Regions from separate parts of the Metabacillus sp. GQ13 genome, predicted to be linked through region 2. Evidence: riboswitches for the same ligand, from Rfam matches in the RefSeq annotation. Region 2 holds a riboswitch; the other holds the start of a gene.
The links. A riboswitch is a leader RNA that binds a small molecule or an ion and turns the genes downstream of it on or off. The one in region 2 is predicted to bind thiamine pyrophosphate.
Positions count from the first base shown of each region.

Region 1: linked by a shared signal. The riboswitch ahead of AC6CHR_RS02830 (thiamine phosphate synthase) and the one ahead of AC6CHR_RS21840 (acetylornithine deacetylase) in region 2 are both predicted to bind thiamine pyrophosphate.

Region 1 is NZ_JCAXET010000002.1:121,255-124,445, reverse strand. Features, by position in the region: gene thiO (glycine oxidase ThiO) at 1-1,053, opposite strand, end outside; gene AC6CHR_RS02830 (thiamine phosphate synthase) at 1,050-1,778, opposite strand; TPP riboswitch at 1,786-1,896, opposite strand; gene AC6CHR_RS02825 (monovalent cation:proton antiporter family protein) at 2,074-3,191, opposite strand, start outside.
Region 2 is NZ_JCAXET010000022.1:5,266-8,456, reverse strand. Features, by position in the region: gene tenA (thiaminase II) at 1-218, opposite strand, end outside; gene AC6CHR_RS21840 (acetylornithine deacetylase) at 253-1,533, opposite strand; TPP riboswitch at 1,658-1,760, opposite strand; gene AC6CHR_RS21835 (bile acid:sodium symporter family protein) at 1,941-2,909, opposite strand.

The sequences.
Region 1 (3,191 bases), on a different contig from region 2:
TCTTTTCAATATGAGATCTCTTACCATTAATCCAGTTTTCGGTGCTAAGAGAACACCATTTCGATAATGACCTGTTGCAAAATAAATGTTTTCTCCTTCAGGATGCTGACCTATATAGGGCTTACCATCAATAGATTGAGGCCTTAGTCCTGCCCATGTATCTATTAGCTGAGCAGAAGCAAGGCCGGGTAGGATTGGAGTGACTTTTTCAATAAGAGCTTGAATTCCACCCAAAGTAGGTTCAGTACTCCAGTCATTTTCAATCATGGTAGCACCAATTACGAATCTACCATCACCTTTAGGCACAATATAGCAATGATCATGAAAGATCGTTTTGCTTAAATCTATCTGATTACTTTTAACTGAAAGACATTCACCTTTTACAGGTTTTATCCCTGCATCTATTCCTAATTCTTTAAAAAAGTGCCCACTCCAAGTACCATTTGCAATGACGACTTGGCTACAAGTGAAATCTGTTAGTGGAGTGGATAGCAAATATTCACCCGTTGCCGTTTTCTTTATCCTATGTACAGGTGTATGTTCTACTATATTTGCACCTAGTAAGCTAGCAGACTTGGAAAATGCTGCACAAACATGCACAGGTGAAACATGTCCATCCTCCTGTATATAAAGGGCACCCTTTATAGTTGAAGCCAGTGTTGGTTCGTTCCTTAGAACCGTCTCTTTTGAATGCCATTCCAAGGTGTTATGTTGTTTTTCTATATTCTTTAATGAAACGACTTCATCATCTGTCATTGCAAGCTTATACATTCCATTATCAACATGCTGAATATTAATCTGTGATAATTCAGAAAGTTCATCACGTAGTACTTGATAGTATCGTTGGCTTTCCTTGGCAAATTGAAATAAAGCATCATTGTTTTCTAGCTCTGAGTTCGCACCTAACATACCAGCAGCAGCACTTGTTGCGCCTGTGCCAACTTTATTACTCTCTAAGACAACAACCGAAAGACCTTCTTTAGCTAGCTGATAGGCGATCGATTGACCAATTATCCCACCACCAACAATTCCTACCTGATAATGTGTTTTCATGATATCCCACCTCTATAAACTACACTCTGTTTTAGTTCTCTTAAGTCATGGTTTGGTTTCTTACTTGCCATCACATATGACATAACTGCAATTCCAGAGATTTCAATTCCTACGAGTTCATGTATCGTTTCTGGAACAATTCCACCAATTGCTATCACAGGTATATCAACACGACGGCAAATGTCAGATAATTGCTGAACTCCTCTGGGCGTTACTTTCGTTTTTGAGCTTGTTTCAAATATATGACCAAACATAAGGTAATCCGCACCTGCTTGTTCACAGTCAATTGCTTCCTGAAGTGAATGTACTGAACGACCAATCCTTATTGATGAATCAAATTTTTTCACTTTTTCGATAGAGAAGCCGTGTCCTGGTAAATGAACATTAGGGATTTGATTCAGTAGTGCGACATCCATACGGTCATTGATCACTAGCTTACTTTTAGGTACGCCGTTTTTATTGACAATAGATAAAATTTCCATTATTTCAGCTGTTGATTTTGATTTCTCACGAATATGCACATAGTCAACTTCTTCGTGAATTAAAACGATTCGTTTTGCGAGTTCAGCCACGGTTTGTTTATTATCAGTAATAACATGAATCTCCAAGCTTCTCACCTTTTTCTTGATTGCTGTTTTGCATACTTTTTCAAAAAATTGGATAACGATCATTAGTAGACGCAAAAAAACACTTTCCCAGATAAGGAGAAAGTGGTTTACATACATAATTAGTATATGCTGTATTCCACTTCCCTACGCTGGTACAAGCCAGATCAGGTTTTGAGGGTCTTAAAGTATCACTTTAATCTCAGCCCTTTATATAAGGGCACCCCTAGCGGTAATTAATATTGAGTAAATGAACTGCAGAATTGAGTAGAGCTACTCTATTGCATTGATTTCAATAAAGATAGCTTTTATCTGCTACTTGCTCTGATGAACATTTTTATATCTCTATCATACCAAATGATTTCTATCTTTCAAGAGAAAGATCTTTTGACACAATGGTGAAAGGTTTAAATGTTTAAAATTCAAGCTCAAGTCGTAATTCATTCACATACTCTCTTGAACCAGTCACAATTAAACGATCTCCTAGCTTAAGGTCAGTATCTCCATGAGGGACAATTGAATCTTTTCCTCTAAAGATACGAACAAAGATGATATCTCCTGTAAATGGAAAATTACGTAATAGAATTTGATCGTATTTAGGATTATTTAAATTAATTTGATAAAGCATTGTTTCCTGATTCGTTAGTATTCTTATTACACTTGGCGCCTCAATAAGCGCCCGTAACATTGTCTTAGTTGACAATAAAGTAGAAAATATATCAATCCCCTTTTCTTTCAACTTAGCGTCTAATTCTGGGGAAGCAACACTCGCGATGATTCGGTCAACTTGTTCATCTTTTGCACTAAGAGCAATTTCTGCGTTCCGATCTTCATCACCTGTTGCCACAACTATTAAATCTACTTCAAAAGCACCTTGTTCCTTTAATGTCTCTAACTTAAAATTTTCAATTTCTTTAATTTCAAATAATGATTCAGATATTTGTTTATCCAATTTATCTTGGTGAATATGATAGATTGTTGTTTCATATATATCTGGATTAAGCTCTCGCGTTACGGGTAATGACATTTGATTTGCACCGATAAAAGCAACTTTAATCTTTTGATGCTCTGTTTCATTTTTAGGGAAAAGCTTTTTAAAGAATATTGGAGTAACAATGCTTGTTATAACAGCTACCAATATTAAAGCATTAGACATCTGGGATGTTATGATTTCCATTCTTTCCCCTATAGTTGCTGCTGCAATCACTAATGATAATGTTGAAGTTAACAGAAAGCCAGCTGCAAGAGTCGTTTTAACATCATACCAACGTCTTAAAAAGAGAATTGGTATTAGTTTCGAAATTAATAGCGCTATAATAAGCAAGGGAATTAATAATAAGATTTTAGGATCCTTAAATAGCTCCCATATGTCCAAATCTACTCCAACCATTACAAAGAATATCGGAATTAAAAAACCATAGCCGAATGAATCCAGTTTTTGTACCATTTCCTTATTGGGTGATAAAAGCGATACTAGTACACCCGCTAAAAAGGCACCTAGAATATTTTCAGCACCGATGGTTTCAGATATCG
Region 2 (3,191 bases):
ATAGCAAATTTCCCCATCGTCTCTAAATCCGTTGATTTTACCGCTCCAAGTGCAAAAACCTTAGCATAATCTATCAAATATATGTAATCCTGAATCAAATAAAATCGAAATTTTTCTACTGCTAATGTCCCATCACCGATACCTTGAACAAACGGGTGAGTATGATTTTTGTTCCAAATAGGGAACACCTTTGCTAATAGTCTTTCACTGAACTTCATAATAAGCTCCCCTCTTTCCATCATTAATCTCGTTTCAATTTTCACTTCTTGTATTGCACCAATTTGAAATAAACACTACTATCACTTTTGTATATTCAATTAACTGATCAATTGAAACCTGTTCATTTACTCGATGTGCATTCTGTAGATTACCTGGTCCATAAATTACAGTAGGAATGTTCGCTTGACCAAGCCACCCACCATCTGTTACGGATGGTGATACGTCAACAATTGCCGTTTCTTGAGTAATCGTTTGATGAGCAGCCGATAATTGTTTTACACCAAAATGATCTGGATCAATCTCTAATGAAGGGAAAATTTCACCACGATCCACGATCATTGATTTACCGCCCCAAACAAATGTAGGCGGATTTTCTCTTAGCCAAGGATCTGAATTGGCCACATTATTGATATGCTCTTCGATTTCTTTAATGATCTGCTCATGAGATTCATTTGGATAGTAATGGACTGTGATCCAAAGTTTACATTCATCAGCAATAAATGCCGCGTGCCGCCCACCTTCTATTACCGCAGGATTGATTGTATTTGTTCCCGGTATAAAGCCTGGATAATCTTTAGTAACCGCCCAGTGACGTTCAAGCTCCTGTAAGCCATTGATAACTTTCGTCATTTTTTCAATTGCACTTGCCGCAAATAGTTTCCCACCAGCATGGATCATTTGTCTCCTTGTTGCATCATGATAGGTTTGGGCGCTTTTTATCGTTATCCAACCTGTTATCACACCCCCTTGTCCTTGGATATGTAAATCGCTTGTATCTACAACAACAGCAAAATCTGCTGTATAGCCTCTTTTACAGCATTCGAGAGTTCCGGCCTCACCAACTTCCTCCCCGATAACAGACTGGAAAATTAAACTACCCGGTAACTCAATATTTGCTTCATGTAAGAGCTGGATTGCAAACATTGCACCAGCTAAGCCACCTTTCATATCAGCTGCCCCACGACCAACGACAGCACCATTCTTAACAAATGGCGTAAAAGGATCGATTCCCCATTCTTCTTCTTCATTTACCTCTGCTACATCAATATGTCCGTTAATAATTAAACTATTGTAGCCCTCAGGCTCAACACCCTTCAAAACCCCTACAACATTGGGATCATTTGGATAAACATCCCACATATCAATTACAAATCCTCTTTCTTTCAAAAAGTCAGCAATAAATGATTGAGCTTCCTTGGTGTTTCTAGCAGGTGGTGCTGGTGTTTTAAATTCTATAAGTGTTTTTAGTAATACAATTAATTCTTCTTTTCTTGAATCAATTTGATCTACCAAGTTCTGTATTTGAATAGTCAAGCTGTATCCTCCTTAGTTATTACTTAGAACGCAAAAAAACCACTTCTTTTTAGAAAAGAAGTGGTTTGAACAGACATTTTAATAAAATGATTGAGAAGCATGCTTGAGCGCTAAAGCTTTCAATTGTATTCAAACACCTCTTCCCTACGCTAGTATTATCTAGATCAGGTAATAAGGGTCAAGACATATGGTCTCTCTCAGCTATTAAAGCTCCCCTAGTGGTGAAAATTATTTAATTATGATTCATATAAAAATAATATTGATTCTTGTCAATTAATCTACTAATTTAATAATCTGATTGATTACACTATTTTTAACACAATATGTCATTCTTAGCAACAAAAGAATTAAAAATAATCTGTACATTTACTCATTTTTGGCTTTTGTGATAGAAAACACCATCTTTATTATGAAGCCGAGACTTGTTTCTTATATTCAACAGTTTGATTTTCAAAACGTTTAAACAAAAAACCGAATATAGAGGCTAAAATTTGCTGAAATAACATCCCCACAATAACAGGTACGGCAACAGCAGCAGGGAAATACTGGACAGCAATAACAGCACCAGCACTAATATTTCGCATTCCTCCAGTAAAAATCATCACCACAATTGTTTCTCTGTCTTTAGTAAGCCATTTTCCTAGCATCCATGCGATCAGATATCCAATAAAAGCTAGCCCAAAAACAGTAATGGCTATGATAACTAACTTACTATTAACCTCTGTTAGAAAGGGGGCCACCACTGCTCCATTAATCATAACCACTAAAGCTAGACCTAATTTAGAAAAAGGTGCTAGTGTCTTGCTCACATTCACACTTTTTCCTTTCGAAAAATGATTAATGAACATTCCAAGTAATGAGGGCAGTACAACCATAAATACCAACCCATTCATGATCGAAAGTGTATTAATTTCTACTTTCTGACCGACTAGAAAAGAAAGTGTATGTGGAACAAGGAAAGGAGACAAGATTGTATCAAATAAGATGATTGACAGTGCTAAAGCGATATTTCCTTTATAAATAGTCACCCATATAAAACTTGTGATACCAGTCGGAATAACAGCTGCTAATACTAAACCAGTCAATGTCATATTGTCATCTGTAAAAATAAGATGCCCTACGGTCCATGCAATAACTGGCATCAAAATATGCAGTAGGATTAATATGATAATTAATGGTAATGGACTTTTAAATGCACCTTTTAGTGATGAAAAATCGGAACTCAAACTCCCAGAAAATGTAATAAATGCAAAAATCCATGGAATTAGAAACGAGAAAATTAATAAGTGATCAGCAAATAGTACACCTAAAATCACGCTTGTCGGAGTGATAAAAGGCATGAATCTTTCAAGCTGCCGATTCAGTGATTGTAGCATAAAGCATTCTCCTGTCTTTATCTAAGGCTGTTTCGCTAAGGTAACTACTTTTCGTATAAGATCCTCACTCGGGTATTAGTATGTTTTCAGGGACTTTTCGTATGACTATCATTTCATTTTTTTTTTGAAAATAGATTTCATTCTACATGCACATTCACTCTTTCAACAATTGGATTAGAAAGAGTTTTTCTCTGCAATTGTAACAGACTTTATAAGAGATGAGTCAGTATTTGTTTCCTTCATTATTATATATTTCCAATGATAATAGTAGACTTTTTAGTC